Regions from separate parts of the Pseudomonas lundensis genome, predicted to be linked through region 1. Evidence: predicted binding sites of a transcription regulator. Region 1 holds the regulator's gene; each other region holds the start of a gene.
What was found. Region 1 encodes FliA, which starts transcription of late flagellar genes. Its sites were predicted from a motif close to CTAAAGTTTNNNNNNNNNNNGCCGNTAA; they were not measured.

Region 1 (6,560 bases):
GGCTTGAGCGCCAGCGCCTGATCAATCGCCTCTTTGCCATTGGTGGCGGTGCCGATCACTTGAATCGTCGGGTCAGCGGACAGAATCTCCGAGACACGGCGGCGGAAAAAACCAGAATCATCCACCACCAGGACCTTGACTACCATAAACACTCCGTTAGGCGGCGCGGGACGCAACCGCCCCGCTCCACCAGAATCAAATACGCCGTGCGGCGTAGCGTTTGAGCATGCTCGGCACATCCAGAATCAAGGCAATACGGCCATCACCGGTAATGGTGGCGCCCGACATGCCCGGCGTGCCCTGGAGCATTTTGCCCAACGGTTTGATGACCACTTCTTCCTGACCGACCAACTGATCGACCACGAAACCGATGCGCTGCGTGCCCACCGACAGAATCACCACATGCCCTTCACGCTGCTCTTCGTGGGCAGCCGAAGCCACCAGCCAGCGCTTGAGGTAGAACAACGGCAGCGCCTTGTCGCGTACGATCACCACTTCCTGGCCGTCCACCACATTGGTGCGCGACAGGTCGAGGTGGAAAATCTCGTTCACGTTGACCAGCGGGAAGGCGAACGCCTGATTGCCCAGCATCACCATCAGGGTCGGCATGATCGCCAGGGTCAGCGGCACCTTGATCACAATCTTCGAGCCCTGGCCCAGGGTCGAATAGATGTTCAGCGAGCCGTTGAGCTGGGCGATTTTGGTTTTCACCACGTCCATGCCCACGCCACGGCCCGACACGTCGGAAATCTCGGTTTTGGTCGAGAAGCCCGGCGCAAAAATCAGGTTGTAACAGTCGGACTCGCTCAGGCGATCGGCGGCGTCCTTGTCCATCAGGCCTTTCTTCACGGCAATGCCGCGCAGAATATTGGCGTCCATGCCTTTGCCGTCATCGGAGATGGACAGCAGGATGTGGTCGCCTTCCTGTTCGGCCGAGAGGATCACCTTGCCGCAACGGGACTTGCCTGCCGCTTCGCGTTCTTCCGGGGTTTCACAACCGTGGTCGACCGCGTTGCGCACCAAGTGGACCAGCGGGTCGGCCAGGGCCTCGACCAGGTTCTTGTCCAGATCGGTTTCTTCGCCCACCAGCTCAAGGGTGATTTCTTTCTTGAGCTGACGCGCCAAATCGCGAACCAGCCGCGGGAAACGGCCGAACACTTTCTTGATCGGCTGCATCCGGGTCTTCATCACCGCGGTTTGCAGGTCGGCGGTCACCACGTCGAGGTTGGACACCGCCTTGGACATGGCTTCGTCATTGCTGTTGAGGCCCAGGCGCACCAGACGGTTACGCACCAGCACCAGCTCGCCGACCATGTTCATGATGTCGTCCAGGCGCGCCGTGTCGACCCGCACCGTGGTTTCTGCTTCCGAAGCCGCCGGTTTGTCCGGGTGGGCCGCTACAGCGCGGGCCGGAGCGACCGGGCGCGCTGCCGGTTCAGGCTTGCTTGCCACGGCCGCCGCCGCTGCAGGCGCTGGCGCGGGCTTGGCCGCAGCCGGCTGGGCAGGGACTTCCGTGAACTTGCCCTTACCGTGCAACTCGTCGAGCAACGATTCAAATTCGTGGTCGGAGATGTGGTCCGGGTTGGCCGGTGCCGCATCAGCCGGCGCGACAGCCGCAGGGGCCGCAGGAGCAGAGGCATCCAGTGCATCGGCACTGAACGACCCTTTACCGTGCAACTGATCGAGCAAGGCTTCGAATTCGTCGTCGGTGATTTCGTTGCTGGCGGGCGCGGCCGGTTCCACCGGTTGAGCGGCGGGCGTCGCAGCCACGGCGTCCGGCGCAAACTGGCCTTTGCCGTGCAATTGGTCCAGCAGGGACTCAAACTCGGCGTCAGAAATTTCGTCGCTGCCCGGGGCGGATGCCGCCTGCTCAGGCGTGGCCACAGGCGTCGCCGCCCCGCCCGCCGCCGCTTGCGCTTTGACTGCATTGAGCGAGTCCAGCAACAGCTCGAATTCGTTATCGGTGATGTCACCGCTGTCTGCGGCCACCGGTTCTGACGCAGGCGCCACGGCCACGGGCTCCGGGGCGGCGGGTGCCGCTGCGGGCTCGGCCAGGCGCGCCAGCGCAGCCAGCAACTCCGGCGTCGCGGCGGTGATCGGTGCGCGCTCGCGCACTTCACTGAACATGCCGTTGACCGCGTCCAGCGCTTCCAGGATCACGTCCATCAGCTCCGAATCGACGTGTCGCTCACCCTTGCGCAAGATGTCGAACACGTTCTCGGCGATGTGACAGCACTCCACCAGCTCGTTGAGCTGGAGGAAGCCGGCGCCCCCTTTTACAGTGTGAAAACCGCGAAAAATTGCATTGAGCAGGTCGGCATCATCCGGTCGGCTTTCCAGCTCGACCAGTTGTTCGGACAACTGCTCTAGAATTTCGCCGGCTTCAACCAGGAAATCCTGAAGGATTTCTTCATCGGCGCCGAAGCTCATGTACGTGCTCCTTAGAATCCAAGACTTGAAAGCAAATCGTCTACATCGTCCTGACCGGACACGACGTCATCACGCTTATCGGCATGAATCTGCGGACCTTCACCCTGCGCCAGGTTTTTTTGCGGATTATTTTCTGCCCGCAGTGCTTCGCGGTCATGCTCGATCCCTGCGAAACGGTCAACCTGACTGGCCATCAACACCAGTTTGAGCAGATTGCTTTCAACTTCAGTCACCAGCTGCGTGACCCGCTTGATCACCTGACCGGTGAGGTCCTGGTAATCCTGAGCCAGCAAAATGTCATTCAGGTTGGCGGCGACCACGTGGCTTTCTTCTTCGCTACGCGTCAGAAAACCGTCAACCCGACGCGCCAGATCCCGAAACTCCTCGGCACTGAGCTCGCGACGCATGAAGCGTCCCCACTCTGCGCTCAAGGTTTTGGCTTCAGCGCCCAGGCCATTGACCACGGGCGTGCTGTTCTCCACCAGGTCCATGGTGCGGTTGGCCGCCGCTTCCGTTAAGCGCACAACATACGACAACCGTTCCGTGGCATCCGTGATCTGCGACACTTCTTCGGCTTGCGGCATGTGCGGGTCAATGTGGAAGTTGACGATTGCACTGTGCAGCTCGCGCGTCAGCTTGCCGACTTCGCGGTACAGGCCCCGGTCGCGGGTCTGGTTCAATTCGTGAATCAGCTGCACGGCGTCGCCAAACTGGCCTTTTTCAAGGCTGTCGACCAACTCGCGAGCATGTTTTTTCAAGGTCGATTCAAAATCGCCCTGGCTAGCCTCTTTATGCTCCATAACGCCCCCGTGGCGAGTCGATCAACCGATGCGTTCGAAGATTTTTTCGATCTTCTCTTTGAGTGCCAGCGCAGTGAACGGCTTGACGACATAGCCGTTAACACCGGCTTGCGCCGCTTCGATGATTTGCTCGCGCTTGGCTTCGGCCGTCACCATCAGCACGGGCATGTGCTTGAGTTTTTCATCCGCGCGCACGTGGCGCAGCAGATCGATGCCGGTCATGCCCGGCATGTTCCAGTCAGTCACCAGAAAGTCGATATGACCTTGATTGAGGATCGGTATCGCCGTGGTGCCATCATCGGCCTCAACGGTGTTGGTGAACCCCAGGTCACGCAGCAGGTTTTTAATGATCCGCCGCATCGTCGAAAAATCATCAACGATGAGGATTTTCATATTCTTGTCCAATTCGACCTCCAAGCAGTCTTAAAACGCGTCCAGCACCTGGGCGCGCCATTCAATCAATTCAGTAAACCTTAACCCTGTAGCCGCCACCGCCGACTGCGACGCGGATGCAGCGACCGTCTGTGACAGAAGGTCTTGCGGCCTTATCGCAGCCTGCGGCAGCGGCTACAGGGGGTAAATCGTGTGGACGGCGGCGTCTCAGCGCGCTCGCCATTCCGCCAGGCGCCCGCGCAAACGCGCGGCACACTGGCTGTGCAACTGGCTGACACGCGACTCGCTCACGCCCAGCACCTCACCGATTTCCTTGAGGTTGAGTTCTTCGTCGTAGTACAGCGCCAGCACCAGCCGCTCGCGTTCCGGCAAGTTGGCGATGGCCTCGGCCAACGCGCCCTGGAAACGTTCGTCTTCCAGGTCACGCGACGGCTCAAGGTGAGCACTGGCGCCGTCCTCGTGCAGCCCTTCATGCTCGCCGTCCTGCAACAGGTCGTCGAAGCTGAACAGGCGGCTGCCCAGGGTGTCATTCAAAATGGCGTAATAATCATCAAGGCTTAAATTGAGTTCGGCCGCAACTTCGTGATCTTTAGCGTCACAGCCGGTTTTTGCTTCAATTGCCCGAATTGCGTCGCTGACCATGCGCGTATTGCGGTGGACCGAGCGTGGAGCCCAGTCGCCCTTTCGCACTTCATCAAGCATCGCGCCACGGATACGAATACCCGCGTAGGTTTCGAAACTTGCACCTTTGCTGGCGTCGTATTTGGTCGACACTTCGAGCAGGCCGATCATCCCGGCCTGAATCAAGTCTTCAACCTGCACACTGGCCGGCAGACGCGCCAGCAGGTGGTACGCAATGCGTTTGACCAAAGGGGCGTAGCGTTCGATCAGCTCGTACTGGCTGTCGCGCGATGACTTGCTGTACATGCGATAGCCGCTTGCTGTCATGGAGACGTACCTACATTGGTTTGCTGCACCAGACGCTCAACAAAGAACTCCAGGTGCCCACGGGGATTGGCAGGCAATGGCCAGGTGTCAACTTTCTGTGCAATGGCCTTGAACGCCAGCGAGCATTTGGAGCGCGGGAACGCTTCGTACACAGCGCGCTGCTTTTGCACTGCCTTGCGCACACATTCGTCGTACGGCACGGCGCCTACGTATTGCAGGGCGACGTCCAGAAAGCGGTCGGTGACTTTGGTCAGCTTGGCGAACAGGTTGCGCCCTTCCTGCGGGCTCTGGGCCATGTTGGCCAACACCCGGAAGCGGTTCATGCCGTAATCGCGGTTCAGCAACTTGATCAACGCATACGCATCGGTGATCGAGGTCGGTTCGTCGCACACCACCAGCAGCACTTCCTGCGCGGCGCGCACAAAGCTGACCACCGATTCGCCAATCCCGGCGGCGGTGTCGATCACCAGCACGTCCAGGTTGTCACCGATCTCGCTGAAGGCCTGAATCAGCCCCGCATGCTGGGCCGGGCTCAGGTGAACCATGCTTTGGGTGCCCGACGCCGCGGGCACGATGCGAATCCCGCCGGGGCCAGGCAGCAGCACATCGCGCAGCTCGCAACGGCCCTCGACCACATCGGCCAGGGTGTATTTGGGGGTCAGCCCCAGCAGTACGTCGACGTTCGCCAACCCCAGGTCAGCGTCCAGTAACATCACTCGTCTGCCCAGCTCGGCAAGAGCCAGCGACAAGTTGACTGAAACGTTAGTTTTACCGACGCCACCCTTGCCGCCGGTCACTGCGATCACCTGTACGGGATGCATGCTGCCCATGATCTTTCTTTACCTTGTCTTACTTAGACGCGGCTACAGAGGCTGGCTGCGGGTTCCTCAACGGGAACAGGATGTGCAGACCATCAATGTAGGTACATTCCAACGTAATCATCACTGCCTCAGCCGACCCGTTTGGAAGGGCTGTGGTAGATATCAGCGAACATGTCGGCCATGGCCTCTTCGCTGGGTTCTTCCTGCATTTGCACACTCACCGCACGGCTCACCAACTGGTGACGACGCGGCAGATGGAGATCGTCCGGGATACGCGGACCGTCCGTGAGATAGGCCACTGGCAGCTCGTGGCTGATGGCCAGACTCAACACTTCACCAAGGCTCGCCGTCTCATCCAGTTTGGTCAGGATGCAACCGGCCAGCCCGCAACGTTTATAACTGTGGTACGCCGCCGCCAGCACTTGTTTCTGGCTGGTGGTGGCCAATACCAAATAGTTTTTGGACTTGATGCCGCGCCCCGCCAGGCTTTCGAGCTGCAGGCGCAACGCCGGGTCACTGGCTTGCAGGCCCGCCGTGTCCACCAGCACCACGCGCTTGCGCACCAGCGGCTCCAGGGTTTGCCCCAGCGACTGGCCGGGCGCCACATGCGTGACGGGCACATTGAGGATGCGGCCCAGGGTTTTGAGTTGCTCCTGCGCGCCAATCCGGTAACTGTCCATGCTCACCAGCGCAATGTTTTGCGCGCCGTACTTGAGCACATAACGCGCCGCCAGCTTGGCCAGTGTGGTGGTCTTGCCCATGCCTGCCGGGCCGACCATGGCAATCACGCCGCCGTCTTCAAGCGGTTCGACTTCAGGGGTGGCGATCATGCGGGCCAAATGGGCCAACAGCATGCGCCAGGCCTGACGCGGCTCTTCAATCTCGGTCACTTGCTCCAGCAAGTCGCGGGCCAGCGGGCCGGACAAGCCGATGCGCTGCAAACGGCGCCACAGATTGGCTTGTGCCGGTTTGCTGCCTTGCAACTGATTCCAGGCCAACGACCCCAACTGCACTTCGAGCAACTCGCGCAAGCCATTGAGTTCAAAGCGCATGGTGTCGAAGGCGCGTTGGTCCATGCTCGGCGCGGCCGGGGCTGCGGGACGTGGCGGCTCGTCGAACGTCGGCTCGATCAGTGGCTCGGCGGCGGTCAGGGGCAAACCGGCAAACA
Region 2 (6,560 bases), 510 kb from region 1:
GCGGTAATACCTACAACCAGCGTTATGACACCAACACCATTGGCATTGAAATCAGTCTGCCCCTGTATTCGGGCGGTGGCGTATCGGCGTCCGTGCGCCAAGCCCGCAGCAACCTGTCGCAGGTCGAATACGAACTGGAAGGTAAAACCCGGGAAACCCTGATTGAGTTGCGTCGCCAATTCAACGCGTGTCAGTCGGGGGTCAGCAAACTACGGGCGTATCAGAAAGCCCTGACCTCAGCCGAGGCGCTGGTGGTCTCGACCCGGCAAAGCATTCTGGGCGGAGAGCGGGTCAACCTCGATGCCCTGAACGCTGAGCAGCAGCTCTACAGCACGCGCCGCGATCTGGCGCAGACGCGCTACGACTACTTGTTGGCATGGACCAAATTGCATTTTTACGCAGGCACCCTGCGTGAGCAGGACCTGGCGAAGGTCGATGAGGCCTTTGTGCCGCGCGCTGGGGCGCAGCCGATTCATCCGTGAGGAGGGCAAGACCATGGCAGTGTTTGACTACAAACACGTGGGCAACAGCGCTTCAACAGCACTCGTTCAAGACGCACTGGCCCTCACGTTGTACAGCTATCACAACCTCGATCACGGGTTTGACGCGGGGTATCAGAAGCACGGGATGGGCGTCGGTTTACCGCTGACGCTGGTCACGGCCGTGTTGGGCGGGGTGGACTCGCAAGGCGTGGTGCCGGGCATCCCGTGGAACCCTGACTCGGAAAAACTGGCTCGCGAGGCCGTTGAGAAGGCCGGATGGACGCCCATCAGTGCCGGTCAGTTGGGGTATGCCGGCAAAGTGGATCATCGCGGCACCTTTTATGGCGAGCAAAAAGGCTATGACACGGCACAAGTCGAAATCATGGGCAAATATGCTGCCGATGGGCAGTTGACGTCCATCGGCATCGGGTTTCGCGGCACCAGTGGCCCGCGCGAGTCGTTGATTACCGATGCCCTTGGCGATGTCATCAGCGATCTGCTGGCTGCCTTCGGCCCCGACGATTACGCGCGCCAGTACACCGGCCAGGCGTTTGACGGGTTGCTGGGCAGCGTCGCCACGTTTGCCCGGGCACATGGGCTGAGCGGCAACGATGTACTGGTCACCGGCCATAGCCTTGGCGGGCTGGCGGTCAACAGCCTGGCCGACCTGAGCAACGAACGCTGGGCCGGGTTTTATCGCGAGGCGAACTACATTGCCTTCGCCTCGCCCACGCAAAGCGAAACCACGCAAAACGTGCTGAACATCGGTTACGAAAACGACCCGGTGTTCCGGGCACTGGACGGATCGGACTTCACCTTCTCGTCATTGGGCGTACACGACGCGCCTTTGCCGTCGGCGACCAACAATATCGTGAGCTTCAACGACCATTACGCGTCCACGGTGTGGAATGTGCTGCCGTTCTCCATCGTCAATGTCTCGACCTGGATCAGCCATCTGCCCAGCGGCTATGGCCACGGCCTGAACCGCCTCCTTGATTCGGCGTTTTATCACCTGACCCATAAAGACGCGACCCTCGTGGTGGCCAATCTGTCCGGCCCGGCGCGGGAAACGACCTGGGTGCAGGACCTCAACCGCCATGCGCAAGCGCACACCGGCAGCACGTTCATCATCGGCAGCGACAGCGATGACTTGATTCAGGGTGGGCGCGGCAATGATTTTCTGGAGGGCCGCGACGGCAACGACACCTTTCGTGACAGTGGCGGCTACAACATCATTCTGGGTGGCCAGGGCGTGAATACGCTGGAGTTGCAACGCGCACTGCACACGGTTGAGGTGGTGAACGACGGGCATGGCACGTTGTACGTGCGCGACACTGACGGCGGTCTCAGCCTGACCCGTGACCTCAGCCAGTTGGTAAGCGATGAAGCCGGGTGGCTGGGCATTCGTCAGCCGGTTACGCACCGGATCGCCGATGATGGGCTGTGGGCGGGCACTCAGCGCAGCGACTATGCCCACTCGGTGAACGGCGGCCTGCAGAGCAGTACGCTCAAGGCCACAACACAAGGTGACTGGCTGATCGGGCAGGGTGCCGATGACCGGTTGATTGGCACGCTGGGCCAGCATGTGTTTATCGCAGGCGGCGGCGATGATCGGCTGGAGTCAGCGGGCGGCAACAACACGTTTGTGTTTAGCGGCCAGTTCGGTCACGACACGCTGCTCGGTTATCAGCCCACCGACACGCTCGTGTTCCTGGGCGTGGAAGGTGGCTACGACGCGGATTACCGGGCCCATGCCCGTGCCGTGGGAGCTGACACGGTGCTCAGTTTTGCGGACAGTTCGGTGACGTTGGTGGGCGTCGGGCTGGCGACGCTGAATGGCGCAGAGATCGTGATTGCGTGAACGCGGGGGAGAGCAGCGGCGCAGGAAAACCCTGCGCCGCTGCAGTGTTTACACCTTGAACTGGCGCAGTAACTGGTTGAGTTGCACGCTTAGTTCTTTGAGGTGCAGGCTGGCCACACTGGATTGCTCGGCCGCCTGAGCGGTGCTTTGCGACAAGCCGGCGGCTTGCGTCACGTTCTGGTTGATGTCTTCTACGACATGCGACTGTTGCAGCGTTGCACTGGCAATCGACGCGTTGAGGCCGTTCAGGTTGGTGAGCGCCTGACCGATACTGCTCAAACTTTGCCCGGCCTGCGTGGCTTGCTCGATCGTCAGCTGGGAAGCACGGCTGCTGCTGGCAATGACGTTGACCGCCGCTTCAGAGTGTTTTTGCAGCCCCTCAATCATGGCCTGGATGTCCGCGGTCGACTTTTGCGTACGTTGGGCCAGCAAACGCACTTCGTCCGCCACCACCGCGAAGCCGCGACCCTGCTCACCCGCGCGCGCCGCTTCAATGGCCGCGTTCAGAGCCAGCAAGTTGGTTTGCTCGGCAATCGAGCGGATCACTTCCAGCACCGTGCTGATGTCTGTGGTTTGCGAGGCCAGCGTGCGAATCACCTCCACCGCCTGACTGATCGTGCCGGACAGGTCGTCTATCTGCTGCAAGCTGCTGTCGATGTTGTGCTGGCCCTGTTGCGCCTGGTCCTGCGCGCCGCGCATTTCGCTGGCCGCGTGTTCGGCGTTTTTGGCCACGTCCTGCACGGCGTAACTGACCTCGTTGATCGCCGTGGCCACTTGATCCATTTGCAGCGCCTGTTGCTGGCAACGCTGCTGGGCCTCGCTGGCATCGTGGCCCATTTGCGTGGACGACTGATCCAGCGCCGTGGCCGTGGACTGCAAATGACCCACCACATTGCGCAATTTGGCAACAAAGCCATTGAAGTGTTGCGCCATTGAGGTCAGTTCATCCTGGCCGTGGGTGTCCAGGCTGCGGGTCAGGTCGCTCTCGCCGCTGGCAATGTTGGCCATGGCCTGCACGGCTTCTTGCAGGGGCCGCACGATGCTGCGGGCTATCAGCGTCACCAGCGCGGCCATGATCAACGCAATGCCCAGCCCGACCCAGCAGGCTCTCCAGACCTGGCCCCAGAACTCGGCCTGCATGTCGTCGATGTACACGCCGGAGCCGATGACCCACCCCCATGGCTCAAATAGTTGCACGTAGGACGTTTTCTGCACCGGGGCGTCAGAGCCCGGTTTCGGCCAGCGGTAATCGACCATGCCCGCGCCCTTGGTCTTGGCCAGCGTCGCCATCTCGTTGAAGAGCGCAAAGCCGTCGGGGTCTTTGATCGCAGAGAGGTCTTTGCCATCGAGCTTGGGGTTGGTGGGGTGCATGACCATGTAGGGGCGCAGGTCATTGATCCAGAAGTAGTCGTCGTGGTCGTAACGTAACTGCCTGACCACAGCCAGCGCCTGCTGTTGCGCGGCTTCACGGCTCAAGGTGCCGGCCGTTTCAAGCCCGTGGTAGTGGTTCAGGATGCCGCTGGCCGTCTGCACCACGTGTTGGGTCTTCTGCACTTTGCCCTGATAGAGGTCTTCATGGATCTGTTTAAGCATCAACAAACCCAACGCCAGCAGCATGGCCATGGCCACGAGTAAAATCAGCCACAAACGACGACTGATAGACAACCTGCGTAAGGTATTCATAGAACGGTCACTCCTTGTTTTTCTTCTTGTCGTCGACACTCATGGGCATCCAAGCATGCTTTGCGGGCGGGGCCCATGCGACTTGCGTCTAATGTCATAGCAGCGAAAAGTGAATGTGTCTGATAGGATCTCGGCCGAAACGGGAAAACCTGTAAGTTTCTTGATTTCTGACACTTTTTTCACATCGCACTGGCGAAAATCCACGCGTGTGACCCACCTGCGGCAGCGGTTGCACACACTCACATTTCAATAATCAGTCCGGCACGATGCGGGGCTTCATGGGGGAACAATGGATCTTTGGACTGCCGCACAGGCGTTGATACTCGGCGTGGTAGAAGGCCTGACGGAATTTTTGCCCATCTCCAGTACAGGCCACCAGATCATCGTCGCAGACTTGCTCAATTTCGGTGGTGAGCGAGCCATGGCGTTCAACATCATCATTCAGCTCGGTGCCATCCTGGCCGTGGTCTGGGAGTTCCGGCGCAAAATTCTGGACGTTGTCACCGGGTTGCCCACACAGCCCAAGGCGCGTCGTTTCACGGTCAACCTGATGATCGCCGTGCTGCCCGCCGTGGTGCTGGGCATTATCTTTGCCGACACCATTCACCACTACCTGTTCAACCCGATCACCGTGGCTGCTGCGTTGGTGATTGGCGGGGTGATCATGCTCTGGGCGGAACGCCGTGAGCACGTGATTCACGCCGAAACCGTCGATGACATGACCTGGAAAGACGCGGTAAAAATCGGTTTTGCACAGTGCCTGGCCATGATCCCCGGCACCTCGCGGTCGGGCTCGACGATTATTGGCGGCTTGCTGTTCGGGTTATCGCGCAAGGCGGCCACTGAGTTCTCATTCTTTCTGGCCATGCCGACCATGGTCGGGGCGGCGGTGTACTCCGGTTACAAATACCGTCACTTGTTTCAGCCTGACGATTTGCCCGTCTTCGCGATTGGCTTTGTGACCTCGTTTGTCTTCGCCATGATTGCAGTGCGTGCGTTGCTCAAGTTCATTTCCAACCACAGTTACGCGGCGTTCGCCTGGTACCGCATCGCGTTCGGGTTGTTGATTCTCGCCACTTGGCAGTTTGGCTGGATTAACTGGACGGCGGCGGCTGCGTGAACAAATCAGTCCGAGAACGTCGCGATTACGTGGGCATGCCTGAGCGTGGCAACGGCCCGATCCGCCGGTTGAAGTTCAAGCTCGTTATTTTTGCAGCGCTGTGCGCGTTGCCCTTGGGCGGCGCGGCGACATTGTTGATTACCGGGGTCAGCCGCGTACCGTTACTGATCTATCTGGTCACCAGCGTGCTGGCATTTGGTCTGTACGGGTATGACAAGCAGCGAGCCAAAACCGGCCAGTGGCGCATCCCGGAGAAGGTCTTGCACGGCGTTGAGCTGTTGGGGGGCTGGCCCGGCGCGTGTGTGGCCCAGCAACTGTTGCGCCACAAGACGCGCAAGGTCTCGTTTCAAATCTGGTTCTGGCTGATTGTGGCCTTGCACCAGGCGATCTGGATCGATGTGCTGTTTTTGAAAATGACCCTGCTGGACTTGTAGCTCTGAGCCAAAGCGCGTCAGAGCAGTAACCCGATCTGACGCTTTTTCGGCAGTTTGGCTACCACCAACTGGTGGGCGCGGCGCAACAAGTCTTGCAGCTCCTCGGCGCCCATGGGGTAGGGCGGCTGCATATTGATCCAGTGCGCCCGTGCCAAATACGGGGAGGGGCGTATACCGGGCCGATCGACATACCCCAGAAACAGCTCTTTCTCCACCTTGAACGACAACCCGTCCTTATTCAGGTTGAACAGCGCAAACATCTTGCTCTGGTCGACGTAGAACACTTGCACGCCTCCCCATTTGATATCTTCTTTGACACCGGGCAACTGACGGCAAAAATCAGCAATCTGGTCCTTGTTCATCCTGTTGGTGCTCATAGCAGCTTGTCTCCACAGCGTTCGAATGATTCAACCAAATGCTCCATCCAGGCGCGCACCGCGGGCATCACCCCGCGCCGATGCGGGTAAACGGCATGTAGCCAACCCCCCGGCAATGACCAGTTGGGCAGCAACTGTACAAGCTGGCCTGTTTGCAATTCCTGTTCGCAGTACATCATGGGCAGTACGGTAAACCCCAGGCCCGACAGGGTGCAGGCTTTGCGCACGATGAAATCATCGATGCCCAAGCGCGCTTCCAATACCAGGTCACAGGGGCTGCCCAACTCATCGAGCATGCGCAAGTGAACCATGCGGTCTGCTTCAAGCGCGCCCAGCACGGGCACGTGCTTCAAGTCGTCCGGATGTTCGATGGACCATTGGCTGGCAAATGCCGGGCTGGCGACCATGACGGTTTGCGCCTGCCGCAATCGACGGGTAGCCAGCAGCGCGTCTTCGTCCCCCAGCTCACGCACGCGCAGGGCCACGTCGATGCCCTCGGTAATCAGGTCGACGCGGCGGTTGAGCAGCAGCATTTCAAGCTGCACATGAGGATAGGTGCGTAAAAAGGCGCTGATGACGTCAGGCATGAATTCATGGGCCAGC
Region 3 (6,560 bases), 2.0 Mb from region 1:
AAAACAGACACATCAATGACGCATAAAACATCAGTGCGAGAAAGGATTAATCCTCGTAAAAACTCCTTCTTCGACTTGCGATCAGGACTACATCCAAAAAAATTTCAGGCACAAAACATTCACAACCTATCGTCCACTTCAAACAACGTTAAACTTGCACATTCAAAACCCCACGTCTAAGTTTATAAATAGACACACTATTAAAAACGCCTAAGACCTCTTAATAGCATCGGAAAATAATTTCCATCCGACCACTCTTACTTTCCTTCATTAATCGAGGTCTTTTCAGACAAATAGGTTCCCTTATGCTTAAGAGCACACCCACCACCAAAAATCCGCTGACGGTGATTGCCATTTTCTCAATACTGACGCAAGCCTCAGCCTCCGTGTCCCTGCCTTACATTAACAAGGAGAATCAGGAGATCTACGTTTGGTTTTTAGTCGCTTTCCCGATTGCGCTGGTTATACTTTTCTTTATAACTTTAAATTTCAATAATAAAAGACTCTACTCGCCCTCGGATTTCTCAAATGAAGAAAACTTTATAGAATCCAACATTCACGCAATACAACCAGGCAAAGAATGTCATGACAGTCTGCCTGCACGCTCGAAATCAGCGCCAAAAAAAATAACCGATCACCCAGACATCAGGTTTAGCTTTTGCACCCCGCACAACCTCATACTGCTGCCTCAAAGCCAAACACATGCCCAACAAGCCCACCTTAAACAAAGCACCAAAAAAACGCTCACAGAGGCTGGCAAACGGCATAAAGAAATGGATTCAGCCAAACACAAAACCTTTCGAAGGGCCATTACAGAGGGGTTGCACGTTGCCAACCTGACACGTTCGGACAAACACTTGATGAACAAACATGAACTTGAAGAAGTGCTGTCATTAATTTACGAAACCATGACCTCAGCAAGAAACTCGGCCGACAAAAACAAGGTGCTTATCCTATTAATCAATAGCCACGTCAACGCACTGATAAACAAACACCCTTTACCCCCCCTGATTTATAAAAAATTTCAGCTATGGGAGACAACCACTATTTTCACTTACAACACTGAAACAGACGCATTGAGCACAACCTATTGAACATATAGTCATGCCTAAACACTCACATAAAAAAAAGCCCCGACCAGTGGCCGGGGCTTTTTTCGAAAGCCGCTCTTAATCAGAAAAAGCTACGACCCTTGTTCGCCGCAATGCGCATGCGCAGTGCGTTTAGCTTGATAAAACCAGCTGCATCGGCCTGATTGTAAGCACCACCATCTTCTTCAAAAGTTGCAATATTTGCATCAAACAACGATTGATCGGACTTGCGGCCGGTAACGATGACATTACCTTTGTAGAGTTTCAGACGAACAACACCATTCACGTGGGTTTGAGAGGCGTCAATCATCTGTTGCAACATAACGCGCTCCGGGCTCCACCAGTAGCCGGTGTAAATCAGGCTGGCGTATTTAGGCATCAACTCATCTTTCAAGTGCGCCACTTCGCGGTCCAGCGTAATCGACTCTATCGCCCGGTGAGCACGCAGCATGATGGTGCCGCCCGGGGTTTCGTAGCAACCACGGGACTTCATGCCAACGTAGCGGTTTTCAACAATATCCAGACGGCCAATGCCGTTTTCCCCACCAATGCGATTCAGAGTGGCCAAAACCGTCGCAGGCGTCATTTCAACGCCGTCCAACGCCACGATGTCGCCATTGCGATAGGTCAGTTCCAGATACGTCGGGGTGTTCGGCGCATCTTCCGGGGACTTGGTCCAGCGCCACATGTCTTCTTCGTGCTCGGTCCAGGTGTCTTCCAGCACACCGCCTTCGTACGAGATATGAAGCAGGTTGGCGTCCATGGAGTAAGGGGATTTTTTCTTACCATGACGTTCGATAGGGATTGCATGCTTTTCAGCGTAATCCATCAACTTTTCACGCGAGAGCAGATCCCATTCACGCCACGGCGCAATGACTTTTACGCCGGGTTTCAGTGCGTAGGCCCCAAGCTCGAAACGCACCTGGTCGTTACCTTTACCGGTAGCACCGTGGGAAATGGCATCAGCGCCCGTTTCGTTGGCGATTTCAATCAGGCGTTTGGCAATCAGCGGACGAGCGATGGAGGTACCCAGCAGGTACTCACCTTCGTAAACAGTATTGGCGCGGAACATCGGGAACACGAAGTCTCGAACAAACTCTTCGCGCAGGTCGTCAATATAGATTTCCTTGACGCCCATGGCTTGCGCCTTGGCACGTGCAGGTTCGACCTCTTCACCCTGACCCAGGTCAGCGGTAAAGGTTACGACTTCACAGTTATAAGTATCCTGCAGCCACTTCAGGATCACCGAAGTGTCCAGGCCGCCCGAATAAGCCAGAACGACCTTGTTTACGTCCGCCATGCCATCACTCCACGGGTTGTTCGAAAAGCCGAACAGTCTACCGCTCAAGTTGCAGAAATTACAGAGGCGCGACAGCTTAAGACGACAAAGCGACAGTTAGTTTCAATAGCGCGACGACGGTGACTGCTTTAAGAGACGCTTGCAGGGTTTGTGGTGCCTACAGGGGAAGTGGTTTTTTCCGGCGCGGGGACCCGTTCAAGCCGCACGCTGACACGGCGATTTTTTGCCCGATTCGCAGCGTTGGAATTGCGCACCAACGGGTACTGTTCTCCGTGAAACCGCAGGGTAATTTGCGACTCTTGAATCCCGTTTTCTTTGAAGAAATCCATCACGGCCAAGGCTCGGCGCCGGGACAAATCACGATTGGTCAGACGATTGCCGGAGTTGTCCGAGTGCCCATCCAGCGTGATGTGGTTTACCGAAGGATCTGCCTTCATGTATTCCACCATGACCTGCAAGTTTGCCCGCGCCTGATTGTCCAGATCGATCCCTCCCCCGGGAAAACCGATCTGGCTTTGACGTACCTGTTCAAAGTTTTTGGGTAACAGTTTGGTCGTACAGGCTTCGTAATCGCTGTACGCCTGACGAAACTTGACGGGGAGCAAACGAACCTCGGACGTTCCGCTGGTCGAGGAATAATGCCTGACCAAGGGAGTGCGCCCCTCCAGCAAACCGCGCACCAGGCTTGCGGCCTGTGCCTGGGAACTGTTGAACAATACCTGACCCCGACCAATCCGTACCGAGCCAAGGTTGATATCTCCGCGCCCCGGCTGCCAGGGAGCTGCGGCAGCCAGCAACGTGGCAGAACCCTCACCGAGCATGGCGTTGAAGGCATTCAGGCGAAAAATGGCCTGTTCACCCGCACGGCGCACGAAAACCCCGGAACCGAAGTCCGTGATGGGCTGAATCAGACGGCACTCGAATTTGTCACCTTCCACCTTCCACTCGATATTCTCCAGACGGGTCTGGAAAGTCAGGGCCATGGCAGGCAGGCTGGCAAACATACTGAGTAGGGCTAGATAACGCTGGCGCACGGGCGGCTCCACAGGCTTGTACTGCAAAAAAACAGCAAACAGATAGACGACATTCTCAAAAGATATCGGTTAAGCGCCGCAAAACTTGATAGCGAGTGCCTGACTGAGTGTTTTCCGGTAGGATTCGCCTCAGTTTGACCCGCCTGGAATCCCCAATGTCCGACCGCCTGACCCTTCTGCGTCCCGATGACTGGCACATACATCTTCGAGATGGTGCTGTGTTGCCTCACACTGTCGCGGATGTAGCGCGCACTTTTGGCCGCGCCATCATCATGCCCAACCTGGTGCCTCCGGTGCGTAACGCAGCCGAAGCTGATGCCTATCGCCAGCGCATTTTGGCCGCTCGCCCTGCGGGTAGCCGCTTCGAGCCGCTGATGGTGCTCTATCTGACCGATCGCACGCAGCCTGAAGACATTCGCACAGCCAAATCCAGTGGCTTCGTACACGCTGCAAAGTTATATCCTGCAGGCGCAACGACCAACTCCGACTCTGGCGTCACCAGTATTGACGCTATTTTCCCGGTGCTGGAAACCATGGCTGAAGTCGGTATGCCCTTGCTGATTCACGGCGAAGTGACACGCACCGATGTGGATGTATTTGATCGCGAGAAAATCTTCATCGACGAGCACATGCGCCGTGTTGTAGAGCGTTTTCCGACGCTCAAAGTGGTGTTCGAACACATCACCACTGCGGATGCCGTGCAGTTCGTCAACGAAGCGTCCAGTCAAGTCGCCGCAACGATTACTGCTCACCACCTGCTTTACAACCGCAACCATATGCTGGTGGGGGGGATACGCCCGCACTTCTATTGCTTGCCGATCCTGAAGCGCAATACTCATCAGCATGCCCTGCTCGATGCAGCAACCAGCGGTAGCGAGAAGTTCTTCCTGGGGACCGACTCCGCACCGCATGCCCAGCACGCCAAAGAAGCGGCCTGTGGCTGCGCCGGTTGCTACACCTCCTACGCAGCTATCGAGTTGTACGCCGAAGCCTTTGAACAGCGTAATGCGCTGGACAAGCTGGAGGCTTTTGCCAGCCTCAACGGACCTCGCTTCTACGGACTGGCACCCAGCACCGAACACATCACACTGGTTCGCCAGGAGTGGACTGCCCCAACCAGCCTGCCGTTCGGTGAGCTGACCGTAATCCCGCTGCGCGCCGGTGAAAAACTGCGCTGGCGCCTGCTGGAGGAACAGCTGTGAGTGACGACCATTTCGACGATGAACATGAAGGCGGGCATGGCGGCCCACGTCACCCCATGGCTGAGCGCTTTCGCGGTTACCTGCCAGTGGTAATCGATGTTGAAACCGGCGGTTTCAACAGCTCAACCGATGCATTGCTGGAAATCGCAGCGGTCACGATCGGCATGGACGAGAAAGGCTTCGTGTTCCCTGAACACACGTATTTCCACCGCGTGGAACCGTTCGAAGGCGCCAACATTGAACCGGCTGCGCTGGAGTTCACCGGTATCAAGCTGGATCACCCGTTGCGCATGGCTGTCAGCGAAGAAACAGCCCTGACTGACATCTTCCGCGGTGTGCGCAAAGCCTTGAAAGCCAATGGCTGTAAACGCGCCATCCTGGTTGGCCATAACAGCAGTTTTGATCTCGGCTTCCTGAACGCTGCCGTTGCTCGACTGGACATGAAACGCAACCCGTTCCATCCGTTCTCGAGCTTCGACACCGCCACACTGGCTGGCCTGGCGTACGGCCAGACTGTACTCGCCAAAGCCTGTCAGGCTGCTGACATCGACTTCGATGGGCGGGAAGCGCATTCGGCGCGTTATGACACAGAAAAAACAGCAGAGCTGTTCTGTGGCATCGTCAACAGCTGGAAGCAAATGGGCGGTTGGAAAGATTTCGACGACTGAGTCCGGGACTTTCTCTCCTGCATAAAAAAACCGGACATAACGTCCGGTTTTTTTATGCCCTCAACCGACGCTTACAGCTTGTCAGCATTTTCGGACAGGTAAGCCGCTACGCCCGCGGTGGAAGCCGTCATGCCTTTGTCGCCTTTTTTCCAGTTCGCAGGGCACACTTCGCCGTGCTCTTCGTGGAATTGCAGGGCGTCAACCAGACGCAGCAGCTCGTCCATGTTGCGGCCCAGAGGCAGGTCATTCACGATCTGCGAACGAACGATGCCCTTGTCATCGATCAGGAATGCGCCACGGAAAGCGACACCGCCTTCAGATTCAACATCGTAGGCTTTGCAGATTTCGTGCTTCATATCGGCTGCCATGGTGTATTGCACCTGACCGATACCGCCGTTGTTTACCGGCGTGTTGCGCCATGCGTTATGGGTGAAGTGAGAGTCGATGGAGACTGCCACCACTTCTACGTTACGGGCTTTGAACTCAGGAATGCGGTGGTCCAGAGCAATCAGCTCGGACGGGCAAACGAATGTGAAGTCCAGCGGGTAGAAGAACACCAGGCCGTATTTGCCTTTGATCGCGGTGGACAGCGTAAAGCTATCAACGATTTCGCCATTGCCCAGAACGGCGGCGACGGTGAAGTCAGGGGCTTGTTTGCCTACGAGTACGCTCATGGATATCTCCTGATGTGCAGCGTGGTAAACGGGAGCTGGCCAGTCATGGGTAATGACACGGTTAACAATCAGCTCGCGCATGAAAAAAGATCGGCCATCATACACCGCTCGTCGGGTCCGGCCTCCCCCCTTTTTTAAAGCCACCCGGGTTAGGCGTGGCACCGTTCGTCAGCATCAGGCATTAAACCTGCAATCGAGACCTAAGTTGCTTTGACAATCATTCTCGTTAACATTAAGATCCTTCGCATTGAATCCCAACCAGCGATGGTTCTTATTTATGTACGTTTGCCTCTGCACTGGCGTCACTGATGGAAAAATCCGAGACGCAATCTATGAAGGTTGCTGCAGCTACCGTGAAGTTCGCGAAGCGACCGGTGTTGCCAGTCAATGTGGCAAATGTGCGTGTCTGGCCAAGCAAGTGGTGCGCGAAACCCTGTCTTCCCTGCAAGCCAGCCAGGCAGCCATGAGTTACCCGGCAGAATTTTCAGTCGCCTGATGTAGCCATTTAAAGAGAACCGGACATGATGTCCGGTTTTTTTATGCCTTTAATTCAAGTGCTTAGGGCCTAGACGCGGAATACAAACATTCTTA

Region 2: the regulator FliA is predicted to act here: its motif matches at 4,154-4,181, upstream of IF654_RS12205 (methyl-accepting chemotaxis protein).
Region 3: the regulator FliA is predicted to act here: its motif matches at 3,488-3,515, upstream of IF654_RS05685 (flagellar protein MotY).

Annotation. Positions count from the first base shown of each region.
Region 1 is NZ_CP062158.2:3,117,011-3,123,570, forward strand. It holds gene IF654_RS14610 (protein-glutamate methylesterase/protein-glutamine glutaminase) at 1-146, opposite strand, end outside; gene IF654_RS14615 (chemotaxis protein CheA) at 196-2,430, opposite strand; gene IF654_RS14620 (protein phosphatase CheZ) at 2,442-3,230, opposite strand; gene IF654_RS14625 (chemotaxis response regulator CheY) at 3,252-3,623, opposite strand; gene fliA (RNA polymerase sigma factor FliA) at 3,831-4,571, opposite strand; gene fleN (flagellar synthesis regulator FleN) at 4,568-5,401, opposite strand; gene flhF (flagellar biosynthesis protein FlhF) at 5,521-6,560, opposite strand, start outside.
Region 2 is NZ_CP062158.2:2,609,394-2,615,953, reverse strand. It holds gene IF654_RS12215 (TolC family outer membrane protein) at 1-482, shown strand, start outside; gene IF654_RS12210 (polyurethane esterase) at 496-2,343, shown strand; gene IF654_RS12205 (methyl-accepting chemotaxis protein) at 2,392-4,026, opposite strand; gene IF654_RS12200 (undecaprenyl-diphosphate phosphatase) at 4,316-5,146, shown strand; gene IF654_RS12195 (DUF1294 domain-containing protein) at 5,182-5,580, shown strand; gene IF654_RS12190 (MmcQ/YjbR family DNA-binding protein) at 5,598-5,942, opposite strand; gene IF654_RS12185 (LysR substrate-binding domain-containing protein) at 5,954-6,560, opposite strand, start outside.
Region 3 is NZ_CP062158.2:1,147,706-1,154,265, reverse strand. It holds gene IF654_RS05695 (hypothetical protein) at 306-1,094, shown strand; gene IF654_RS05690 (argininosuccinate synthase) at 1,174-2,391, opposite strand; gene IF654_RS05685 (flagellar protein MotY) at 2,520-3,425, opposite strand; gene pyrC (dihydroorotase) at 3,581-4,627, shown strand; gene rnt (ribonuclease T) at 4,624-5,295, shown strand; gene IF654_RS05670 (peroxiredoxin) at 5,367-5,969, opposite strand; gene IF654_RS05665 (bacterioferritin-associated ferredoxin) at 6,247-6,465, shown strand.